Pelorhabdus rhamnosifermentans: one gene and its partner. The protein of the gene in region 1 binds, or shares a complex with, the protein of each later gene. Links are inferred from orthologs where the notes say so. Each region holds a gene or a part of one and is shown on either strand. Other genes may lie near its edges.

Evidence for each region. Proteins that work in one complex are often made in the same cells at the same time.
Region 2: the proteins of groL (region 1) and metK are in contact, whole or in part, in a cryo-EM structure (PDB 8P4O), measured with the Escherichia coli proteins. The link is inferred for Pelorhabdus rhamnosifermentans from one-to-one orthologs.

The regions. Positions count from the first base shown.
Region 1 is NZ_JAHGVE010000021.1:38,206-45,360, forward strand. What follows is about bases 194-3,154. They hold groL (chaperonin GroEL), read right to left. Parts: upstream 2,520-3,154; coding sequence 867-2,519; downstream 194-866. Other genes in these bases: groES (co-chaperone GroES), read right to left, coding at 2,550-2,834; Ga0466249_RS19590 (ANTAR domain-containing response regulator), read right to left, coding at 3,023-3,154. In the rest of the region: more of Ga0466249_RS19590, read right to left, coding at 3,155-3,598; Ga0466249_RS19595 (sensor histidine kinase), read right to left, coding at 3,602-5,026; tRNA (adenosine(37)-N6)-threonylcarbamoyltransferase complex transferase subunit TsaD, read right to left, coding at 5,093-6,151; Ga0466249_RS19605 (alpha/beta-type small acid-soluble spore protein), read left to right, coding at 6,272-6,472; rimI (ribosomal protein S18-alanine N-acetyltransferase), read right to left, coding at 6,554-7,027; tRNA (adenosine(37)-N6)-threonylcarbamoyltransferase complex dimerization subunit type 1 TsaB, read right to left, coding at 7,020-7,155.
Region 2 is NZ_JAHGVE010000004.1:87,133-92,366, forward strand. The notes cover bases 1-2,912. They hold metK (methionine adenosyltransferase), read left to right. Parts: upstream 1-818; coding sequence 819-2,006; downstream 2,007-2,912. Other genes in these bases: coaBC (bifunctional phosphopantothenoylcysteine decarboxylase/phosphopantothenate--cysteine ligase CoaBC), read left to right, coding at 1-597; Ga0466249_RS06515 (hypothetical protein), read left to right, coding at 2,119-2,286; priA (primosomal protein N'), read left to right, coding at 2,356-2,912. Also shown: more of priA, read left to right, coding at 2,913-4,767; def (peptide deformylase), read left to right, coding at 4,854-5,234. UniProt on the Escherichia coli protein: Catalyzes the formation of S-adenosylmethionine (AdoMet) from methionine and ATP.

The sequences.
Region 1 (7,155 bases):
TTTTTAAACGAGCTAGACCACATTTTTTTAAATTAAATACAGCCTGCGGTGTAACCCCCAATTCGTGGGCATATTCCGTCAGGCTGTATCCTAAAATTATTGTTTTATTATCGCTTGCCGCTGCTTAATTGACAACTCTCTCAATACCTTACAAAGTCTCTGCCGTAATAGCTTTATTTCAACTACTTCGGCTACATCGATATGATCCGTTTGTGATTCAAAACAACTTTCAATATTTTCATGATTAACATATCACTGTTTCTTTTTAATCATATTCCATACAGCTGTATTTAACACGACTTTCAACGTATCCAGAACATACTATAACCCCAATAACAATATTCTAAAATATGAATTGCAGCCTCCTAAAACGAAAGCGTCAAGAAGAATAATAAACGTAACCGAAAAGACAATTAAAGAATCGGAAATACATCGTTCTAAACAAAACAAATTTAAAATGTTGAATCGAGATAGATGGCATAATAAAGATTTTGTTTTTTTGTTGAACGTTATCCTGGTTATCCGATTTATGTAAAACTTATTGAGATAAGAATGGCAAGATTATTAAAAATAGCGGAACTTGATAATTCTCTTACACCTCATAGTTTGCGACACACACACTTCTCTATTAGCAGAAGCCGGTGTTGGTCTGGAAGAAATAATGGAACGGCTAGGACATTCTTACGATGATACTACAAGAAAGGTTTATCTGCACGTTACAAAAGATATGAAAAAAGAGGCCGCCCAAAAGTTCGGTGAACTTATGGACAACCTCTAATTTTTTTTGCTTATTTCGGTAACAAAATGGTAACATTACGGTCTTTCATGGCTAAAAACCGTGTAGTTACTAGGTTCGTGGGAGCAGATTACATCATGCCGCCCATACCGCCCATACCGCCCATGCCACCCATACCGCCCATAGCAGCGGCAGCAGCAGCACCGTTATCTTTTTCTGGTTTATCTGCAACAAGTGTTTCCGTTGTCAAAACAAGGGATGCAATACTTGCTGCATTCTGCAGAGCAGAACGCGTCACTTTAGCTGGGTCAACAATACCAGCAGCAATCATATCAATGTATTCTTCAGTCAAGGCATTAAAGCCGATGCCTTTTCCTGCTTTCTTCACGTTTTCGACAACGACAGAACCTTCTAGGCCTGCATTATTAGCAATCTGACGAACAGGTTCTTCAATTGCACGTTTTACAATCTCTACGCCTGTTTTTTCATCGCCTGCTGCACTAATTGTATCAAGTACAGGCAAAATATCGATGAAAGTCGTACCGCCACCAGCAACAATGCCTTCTTCAACAGCTGCGCGTGTTGCATTTAAAGCATCTTCAATACGCAGTTTCTTTTCTTTCAGTTCAACTTCAGTAGCTGCACCGACTTGAATAACTGCTACGCCGCCGGACAATTTAGCCAAACGTTCTTGCAGTTTTTCTTTATCAAAATCAGAAGTGGATTCTTCAATGTGGCTTCTGATTTGTGCCGTACGAGCATCAATATCGCTCTTAGAGCCTGCACCATCAACAATCGTTGTTTCTTCTTTCGAAACACGAACTTGACGGGCATGACCCAAATCTTCCAGCGTAACGCTGTCCAGTTTGCGACCCAAATCTTCTGTAATCACAGCACCGCCTGTTAAGATGGCAATATCTTCAAGCATTGCTTTCCGACGATCACCAAAGCCAGGAGCTTTTACAGCAACAGCGCGGAAGGTACCACGAAGTTTATTAACAACAATCGTTGCCAGTGCTTCACCTTCAACGTCTTCAGCAATAACAAGTAATTCCTTACCTTGTTGAACAACTTTTTCAAGGATAGGCAGCAAATCAGCAATAGCACCAATTTTACGGTCTGTAATCAAAATATAAGGATCATTTAACACGGCTTCCATCTTATCTGTATCCGTTACCATGTAAGGGGAAATATAGCCGCGGTCAAACTGCATGCCTTCTACAACATCGAGGTCCGTTCCCATTGTCTTCGATTCTTCAACAGTAATAACACCATCGTTGCCGACTTTTTCCATTGCTTCAGCAATCAAATTGCCGATTTCTTCATCGCCGGCAGAAATAGAAGCTACCTGTGCAATAGCATCTTTTGTTTCTACTTTTTTAGCAGATTTTTTAATATCCTCTACTAAAGCATCGACTGCTTTTTTAATACCTTTTTTCAAGATCATCGGGTTAGCACCAGCAGCAACATTGCGCATACCTTCATGAATCATAGCTTGTGCCAAAAGAGTTGCTGTCGTAGTACCATCACCAGCAACATCATTTGTTTTTGTTGCAACTTCTTTTACTAATTGAGCACCCATATTCTCAAATGGATCTTCTAAATCAATATCACGAGCAATGGTTACACCATCATTCGTAATTGTTGGTGCACCAAATTTTTTATCCAAAACAACATTACGACCCTTAGGTCCAAGTGTTACCTTTACAGCATTTGCAAGAGCATTGACGCCTCTTTCAAGAGCGCGGCGCGCTTCCTCATCAAAAACAATTTGTTTAGCCATTTATGTAACCTCCCTTAATTTCGTATGATATTAGCCTACAATTGCCAGGATATCTCTTTCACTCAATACAAGATAATCTTTGTCATTCACTTTTACTTCAGTTCCAGCATATTTCGAGAACAGAACTTTATCGCCAACTTTTACTTCAAGGGCTACTCTTTGACCATTCTCCATTACTTTACCAGCACCTACAGCAACGATTTCGCCTTCCTGTGGTTTCTCCTTAACAGTATCCGGAAGAACGATTCCGCTCTTGGTTTTTTGCTCCGCTTCTAAAGCTTTAATTACGACTCTGTCGCCTAATGGCTTAATCATGGAAAAATTACCTCCCTTAATGAATGTTGTATCTTTTTTGTTAGCACTCACTTTAGAGGAGTGCTAATTACATAGATTATGATATATAATTTTGGAACAAAAATCAAGTCTTTTCCATAAAAAAACGAATTAAATTTAAAAAATAAACGGCTACCCAACTAAAAAACCGTTAGGCAACCGTTCTATCGTCATTTTTTTGCTGAATTTACAATGGCTTCTGCCACTTCCCGAATCGACTTCCGCTTCGCCATACTATATTGCTGAATTCGCCGATAAGCTTCCCCTTCGCTTAATTGATACGCATCCATCAAAATGCCTTTAGCCCGATCCAAAAGTTTACGCATTTCTAACGAGTTTTTTACATCTTCCAATTCATGTTCTAAATCGCTAATTTCTTTAAATCGCGACAAAGCAATTTCCATGGCTGGAAATAAATTTGCCTCTTTAATTGGTTTCACAAGGTAAGCTAAAACACCTGATTCTTTGGCTTTCTCAACAATTTCCTTCTGACTAAAGGCCGTAAGAAGCAGTACAGGTGCTAATTTTTCATTCGCAATAATTCGGGCCGCCGCAATCCCGTCCATCTTAGGCATTTTAATATCCATAATCACCAAATCAGGGCGAGTTTTACGCACCAGTTCAACGGCGTGGAGTCCATCTGACGCCTCACCGACTACATCATGACCGGCTTCTTCTAATAGTTCCTTTAAATCCATACGAATAATGGATTCATTATCTGCGATAACGATTTTTAACAGTTCCATTTCTCAGCCTCCTTCTCCCTCTGTCATATGAGGTATCGTAATAATCGCCCGTGTTCCACCATCCGATTTTAATTCAAATTTTCCTGACAAATCCGATTCAATGAGTGTCGTAATAATTTGAATGCCAAGACTTTTTAAACTATGCGCATCAAAGCCCGGTGGTAAGCCAATGCCATTATCAAATATTTCTATTTGATAACAATCAGATAAAGATCGAATATCAATACCAATAATGCCCTCTCGCCTGCCAACAAAACCATGCTCAATAGAATTTTGAATAAGTTCATTAATAGCCAAAGCTAAACTTGTTGCGCAATCAGAAGGAAGGATAACTGTTTCACCGTTAAATACCGTTTGAATATTAAAATCTGGTTCCATCATATTTTGAATAACCGAATCTAAGATGTTTTTGGCTACTTCAGCCACATTGATTGTTTCCACATCCTGTTGTGATAAAAACTCATGAATGACAGAAATACTTAAAATACGATTAATACATTCTTTCAGAGAAGCCTTTACATCGGCTGAAGAAGATCGCCTAGCCTGCAAACTCAATAGACTGGCAATAGTTTGCAGATTATTTTTGACGCGATGATGAATTTCCTGAATAACAGCCGACTTAATGAGCAATTCTTTTTCCTTTTTCTTAATCTCCGTAACATCACTGACAATAAACAAGGTACGAATCACTTTTTCATCGACAACAACTGGAATGGCACGTTGATTAAAAACAAAGTCGCCTGTTTCAATCTCCAGTTCCTGAGCCACTCCGTGAGCAATCGCCTTTTGTACCACTTTCATATGACTGCGCCTGTCTGACACACGCCGTCCCACGACACGCCCCACGCCAAGAACCTTGTAGATACTTGCAGCAACAGCATTGGAAAAAACGACATGACCACTTTCCCCTACAATAATAATACCATCCCGCGCATTGAGCCGTCTAAAAATATTTTCCATTTTAGCGCGACTCGTAGACAATAACAAAAAGGCCATTTCAACCAAAACAGGGTGGGCCCCAGCACGAGCCTCTTCATGACTGGCCTCAAAACTGACCACAGCAATCACGGTACCCGCTTTATCGCGAATCGCATGAGTCTCCATTTCGAGCACATCCATACCGATTTCCCATTCTCTTTGACCCGAAATATGTTCGCCACACGTCATTGTACGCCAGACAAGTGGCTCTTCCGTCGCCCTAACCGTTGTTCCTAAAAGGTGGGGGCGATACTCAATAAAGCTTGTATTAGGCCTCACCTGAGCAACAATCGCCAAAAAATGCTTGGACTTTGTCTTAGTATACACAGTGATTTGGGCATGCGACAAATCAGCAGCGATGCCAAGCAAAACAGCCAGCTGTTCGAGCTGTTCAATTTGTTCCGTACTGAGTCCAGTAACTTTACGACAAATATCACCGATAACGCCCATAGGTTGCCTCCCTTGTGCTATATAAATACTCTATGATTCAACACAAGAAGAAAATATCCTTGTAAATTAGTAAAGATTATTGTTTTTTTCATTAAAAGATTGGCCAAGACGCATCGTCGGGCGAGCATTTAATGATAAAGAAGAGATTTTACCAGCTAAAAACTGATAATGAGCCCGACAGGCCACCATAGCAGCATTATCCGTACAAAGCACCGTTTGCGGATAATAGAACTGAATATTCTGGATAGCAAGTGCATTAGCCAGATGGCTACGAAGTGATGAATTCGCTGCCACACCACCAGCCAAAACGACCTTTTTAAGATCGTACTCCTGTGCTGCTTGCAACGTTTTTTCGACTAAAACATCCACAATAGCCGCTTGAAAACTCGCTGCCACATCGGCATGAACGATGGCTTCTCCCTTTTGCCTCGCTGAATTTAAATAGTTGAGCACAGCCGATTTCAGACCACTAAAACTAAATTCATAACTGCCATGGCCTGTTAAGGCCCGTGGAAAATGGATAGCAGCCGAATCACCCTCGGCTGCAAGCCGATCAATATGGGGACCGCCGGGATAAGGCAACCCCATGACGCGTGCTATCTTATCAAAAGCCTCCCCTGCTGCATCATCGCGTGTTTGACCAATCAACAAAAACTCATTATAAGAGGCTACCTTCACTAGCGAGGTGTGCCCGCCTGACACAACAAGCGCCAGAAACGGCGGTTCTAAATCAGGATGCGTAAGGAGATTGGCAAAAATATGGCCTTCCAGATGATGAACACCGACAAGGGGCAGCCTTTTCGCAAAAGCCAAAGCTTTGGCTGCCGCCACACCGACAAGGAGAGCCCCTACCAAACCAGGTCCATAGGTAACGCCAATAGCGGATATTTCATCTAGTGTCACCTGAGCTTCTCTTAGTGCCTGATCAATCACAGGAACGACCTGTTCAATATGTTTGCGGGATGCAATTTCAGGTACAACACCGCCAAATTTTTGGTGAACAGGAACCTGTGAGGAAATGACGTTCGAAAGGATGGTCCGACCGTCTCGAACGACGGCAGCCGAGGTTTCATCACAGCTTGTTTCAAGACCAAGAACCAAAGTCGAATGTATGTTGTTATCCAAATTTATCAAGAAAAATGCCCCCAGTAGTTTCCTTCTAAAATCACGTATGTTATGCACAAAAATCAGACAAATTAAGAGTGGACAGAAAAACAAGATCGTCCACGAAAGGAGGTTTTAACTATGGCACGCTCACGTAAACCAGTGACTCCCGCTGCCGAAAACGCCTTAGATCAAATGAAAATGGAAATTGCTTCTGAGTTAGGTGTAGCTGAGCGCGTACGTTCTTCGGGCTGGGCTACAATGACTTCCGCCGATTGCGGTCGTGTCGGTGGCCACATGGTTCGTAAGATGATCGAGAACTACGAACAAACTCTCCGGTAAACACCTAGGGCGGTTTTTCCGCCCTTTTATTTTTTCACCACCAGCACAAAACAGGAAAGTGCTGAATATTTTATAGAGCAATCACCCTTCAGCCACGAAAGTGGCTTTTTTTATATCCAACCACATAATAAGAGCATCTTCATTACTTTCGGTGTAATAACGTGGTCGAATACCTTTAGCAGTAAAACCGAATTGCCGATACATATTTTGAGCGATTTCATTGGACGCACGTACCTCAAGTGTCATCCGCTCCGCCCCTTGCTGCTGAGCATAAAGAATAAGAGATGCCATGAGTTGTTTACCAATGCCTTGCCCGCGATATTTGGGCAGTACAGCCACATTCGTAACATGAGCTTCGTCAAAGATCATCCACATACCCGCATAGGCCACGACAGTACCCTCTGTCTGGACGACAAGATAACGGGCAAGCTTATTTGTCATAATTTCGGCCTCAAAGGCCTCACGAGACCAAGGCGCTGCAAACGAATGAGATTCAATAACAACAACATCATCAATATCTTTTGCCAGCATGTGCCTCACCTTCAGTTCATTCATGACAGCAACTCTGCCGTTGTTCCCACAGCACTTCCGCTTCAGAACGGCGAACATAAACAGGCGTAAGTGTCATAGCATCCGCCACCTGTCCCGCTTCAAAAAGTTTAAACGCCGCCTGAGCAATACTC
Region 2 (5,234 bases), on another replicon or contig:
CCTGTCCGTTATATCGGCAATCGTTCAAGCGGGAAAATGGGTTACGCCATTGCAGCACAAGCCGCACGCCGCGGGGCAAAGGTGATTCTTGTTTCAGGTGCAACAGGACTTTCCCATCCGCCGAATGTTACGGTGGTTAAAGTGGAAAGTGCTGCTGAAATGCGCGAGGAAGTGCTGAAGAATTTTTTTTCCTGTGATATTGTTGTGAAAGCGGCCGCTGTGGCTGATTATCGTCCTGAAGTTGCTGAGATGCAAAAAATCAAAAAGAATGATGATACGCTTATTTTAAAATTAACAAAAAATCCGGATATTTTGCGGGAATTGGGTCAAATTAAAGAAAGACAGCTTCTTGTTGGTTTTGCTGCTGAGACACAAAATGTTGTGAATTATGCAAAGAAAAAATTGAACGAGAAAAATTTAGATATGATTGTGGCCAATGATGTTACAGCGCCTGGCGCTGGATTTAATGTCGACACGAATATTGCCAAACTTCTTTTTCGGGATGGAAAAATCGTTGATTTGCCGCAAATGCCGAAGGAGAAGCTTGCTTGTTGTATTCTCGACTATATTCGCGAATTAGTTACAAATAGGACTTGATTTTTTTGGGTATTTGCTATACAATTTTATTGGTAAAATACATATCGACTCATCAAGAGATGGTGGAGGGACTGGCCCGATGATACTGCGGCAACCATTTAGTTTAGGCTAAAACGGTGCCAATTCCGGCGAGAGATTCTTGCGAGATGGGAGAGAAATAATCGCTCCCCTTGTTGTGGGAGCTTTTTGTTATGCAAATGATGATTTAGGAGGGATTTATTATGGCAAATAGACAGCAGTTTTTTACATCTGAATCAGTTACTGAAGGACATCCCGATAAGATAGCTGATCAAATATCGGATAGTATTTTAGATGCTTTAATTGGGCAGGACCCCTTTGCCAGAGTGGCTTGTGAGACTCTTATTACAACAGGGCAGGTTCATGTGGCTGGCGAAATTACAACAAATTGTTATGTCGATATACCGAAAATTGTGCGCAATACAATTAAAGATATTGGTTATACGCGGGCAAAATTTGGGTTTGACGGTGACACGTGCGGCGTGTTAATTTCCATTGATGAGCAATCAGCCGATATTGCGATGGGAGTTGATAAAGCCCTGGAAGCTAAAAAAGGTGAAATGGAGATCGATGCTATTGGGGCAGGAGACCAAGGCATGATGTTTGGTTATGCAACAAATGAAACAGATGATTTCATGCCTTTGCCGATTTCTTTGGCTCATAAACTTTCTCTTCAGTTATCATCGGTAAGAAAGTCAAATAAATTGCCTTATTTGCGTCCGGATGGTAAAACACAGGTTACTGTGGAATATGTTGATGGCAAGCCAAAACGGATTGATACCATTGTTATTTCGACTCAGCACGGACCTGAAGTGGACTTAAAAACGATTGAGGAAGATCTTGTTGCTCATGTGATTAAACCGATTGTTCCGAGTGAATTACTTGATAATGATACGAAATATTATATTAATCCAACAGGCCGTTTTGTTGTGGGGGGGCCTCAGGGGGATTGTGGGCTGACAGGCCGGAAAATTATTGTTGATACTTATGGCGGGATGGCTCGTCATGGCGGCGGTGCTTTTTCAGGCAAGGATCCAACGAAGGTAGACCGCAGTGGTGCTTATGCTGCTCGTTATGTGGCTAAAAATATTGTGGCAGGTGGTTTGGCTGATAAATGCGAAATTCAGCTTGCTTATGCCATTGGTGTTGCTCAGCCTGTTTCTATTTTAGTTGAAACATTTGATACAGGTAAAGTGGATGATGCTGTTATTGTAGCGCTTGTGAAGAAACATTTTGATTTGCGTCCAGCAGGAATTATTAAAATGCTTGATTTGCGCCGTCCTATTTATCGTCAGACAGCAGCTTATGGACATTTTGGTCGCAATGATCTAAATCTGCCTTGGGAGAAGACAGATAAAGCGGCTATTCTTCGGCAGGAAGCAGGTTTGTAAACTTTTTTTCGATAGAAAACTTCTTGTGCGGTCATACTAATAACACGTTTATGATTGATTTTGAAGTACGAAGAGTAGTAAAAATTGCTTATTGTTGACAGGAGATGATAACATGAAAGTTCGTTTTTCGTCACCACGAAATCACAAGATAAGGCGTTTTTTCAAACGATCTCCCATGGATACAGGTTATGATGATTGGTTGCCTGATGAACAAGATGCAAACTGCTTTTCAGACAAAACGGAGTTTTTAGCAGGGATCGATGATTTTTTGGCGAAATAAAAATAAGTAATTTATTTTAAGTAAGGAGGCTATTTTTAGTCTCCTTACTTTTTATTGAGTGGTGAAAGTATGACGAAGGTAGCCGAAGTATTTGTGAATATTACAGCAAAGTCACTTGACAAGGCTTTTACCTATTTAATTCCGGGACATCTCAAGGTGACAGTGGGGTGTCGTGTTGTTGTGCCCTTTGGACCTAGGCGGGTTGAGGGTTTTGTCTTGGATGTTAAGGATACGGTAGTAGAGCATGATTCGTTAAAATTCATTTTATCCTCTTTAGATGAAAGCCCTTGGTTTGATTCTGCCATGATTGCAACAGCTCATGCTATTGCTGATTATTATTTATGTTCCTTATCGGATGCTTTACGTCTCTTTATTCCGGGTAAAAGTGGTATTACATCCAAATCAGGCTATGTTTTGAATGAAAAGTTATCTGATTCAGAGAGATCTATGCTGCTAACTGAACTGGGTGATGAACAACAAAAGCTTTTTCAGCTTATTGCCAGCCAGAAATTTGTGACTCAAAAAGACTTGGAGCGACAGGGGATAGGCAAAGGGAATGCCATAAAGGGGCTTATTGATAAAGGATTAGTGTCTGTGAAAATTCTTACAGTCAAAAAGGCCTCAATTAAAACGGAAAAGGTAGTTACTCTTTGTTTAGACCTGGACAAACTTCAGGATGTTGACTTGTCTCATAAACCAGCGCAGCAAAAACTTCTCACGCTACTTAAAGCGCATAGCTATTCATGGAAAGAATTGAAACAGCAAGGTATTCAACTGGCTACAGCCAAAAAGCTTGTCCAAGCCGGACTGATTGAGATGCAGGAAATCCAAGTTTTACGGAATAGTTATCATAAGCCACAGCAAGATGCTGCGCCACCTTGTTATACAGTTGAGCAGCAAGCTGTTCTTGAAAAAATTATTCCGACAATTCAGGCTGGAAAGTTCAAAACCTTTTTACTGCATGGTGTGACAGGTAGCGGCAAAACAGAAGTCTATCTTGCCGCAGCGGCTGCAGCTCGTAAGCAAGGTAAACAAGTCATTGTCCTTGTCCCGGAAATTGCTCTCACTGGGCAAATTGTTCGGCGCTTTCAAGCAAGATTTGGTGATGATGTGGTTGTCATTCATAGCCGTTTAAGCTTAGGTGAACGATTTGATGGTTTTCAGCGAATGAAAGAAGAAAGTGCGGGGATTGTGATTGGTGCTCGCTCGGCGTTATTTGCGCCCGCTCATTATTTAGGACTGATTATTCTTGATGAAGAGCATGAGTTTACGTATAAACAAGAAGAAACACCTCGCTATCATGCCCGGACAGTCGCTGTCTTTCGCGCTTCCAAGACAGGCGCAACGGTTATTTTGGGGAGCGCGACTCCGTCCTTGGAAAGTTTTTATGAAGCCGAGCAGGGGCATTATCAATTGCTATCTTTAACGAAACGCATTGATGGCTCTGTTATGCCGCACGTGACTGTTGTGGATTTGGCAGCGAAGATGAAAGAAGGAAAGCGTTCTATCATTTCTGATGAGTTGGCTGAGTTACTTGTTCGTACAGTCAGCCACAAGCAGCAAGCCATCGTTTTGATTAATCGACGCGGTTATTCCACGTTTGTTTTGTGCCGGGAATGTGGTCATGTTATTCGCTGCCCCCATTGTGCCATTGCCTTGGTTTATCATGCTGTAGGAAAACAATTGAAATGTCATTATTGCCGCCAGACTTTTCCTTTGCCTGATGTTTGTCCAGCCTGTCAGAGTCGTTATATTAAATATTTTGGGACAGGAACTCAAAAGGTCGAAGAAGAACTTGTGAGGTTATTGCCTGAGGCTCAAATTGTGCGGATGGACCAGGATACGACAGCAAGAAAATTTGCGCATGATCAGATATTAACGGACTTTGCCAAGGGGAAACAGGATGTACTGCTTGGGACACAGATGGTTGCTAAGGGGCATGATATTCCCAATGTTACTGCAGTAGGGGTTATTTCAGCTGATACAGCGCTTAATTTGCCTGATTTTCGTTCAGCCGAACGAACCTTTGCCTTAATTACCCAAGCAGCCGGCCGGGCTGGACGGGGAACGAAGGCCGGGGAGGTTGTTGTGCAAACCTATAATCCTGAGCACTATGCAATTTCTTGTGCTGCCGGACATGATTATGAGGGCTTTTATCAAGAAGAAATCAAATTTCGTCGTGAACTGGATTATCCGCCTTTTTGCCATATTGTGAAGATGATTTGGCAGGGCATGCAAGAAGGGCCACTACGTAAAGAGGTGGATCAGGCTGTTTTGGCTTTCAAGAACGTTTTACCGGAAAACAGCGGGGAGATACTAGGTCCTGTCGCTGCCCCGGTGGCAAAGATCCAGGATGTCTACCGCGTTATCGTGCTTGTGAAGACACATCATTTAGGGAATGTTCGGAAAGCGATTAGACAACTTAATTTTCACCATCAAAGCAATGTAAGCGTGGATGTCGATCCTGTTAGCCTCATGTAATGGAGTCGACACTCCCATTAGATTTTTTATTTATTTTATGCTAAAATTGTGTAAAGATTTAACATTCGATCATAGGAGGTAGCGTAATGGCTATTCTAGAAATAAAAAAAGCCGGAGATAAGATATTAAAAGAGCAGGCAAAAGAAGTGGCTCGTGTTGATAAGCGTATGAAACAACTGCTAGATAATATGGCTGAAACCATGTATGATGCCGATGGTGTCGGACTGGCTGCGCCGCAAGTGGGGCAGTCGCTCAGACTAGTTGTCATTGATGTGGGCGAAGGCCTTGTGGAGCTGATTAATCCCCAAATTACCAGCGGCGAAGGGGAAGAAAAGGCTTTGGAAGGCTGTCTCAGCGTGCCTGGCGTTTATGGCGAAGTAAAACGTTATAGTAAGGTGACTGTAGAGGCTCTTAATCGTCAGGGCAAAAAAGTAAAATATACGGGTACAGAATTGCTTGGACGTGCT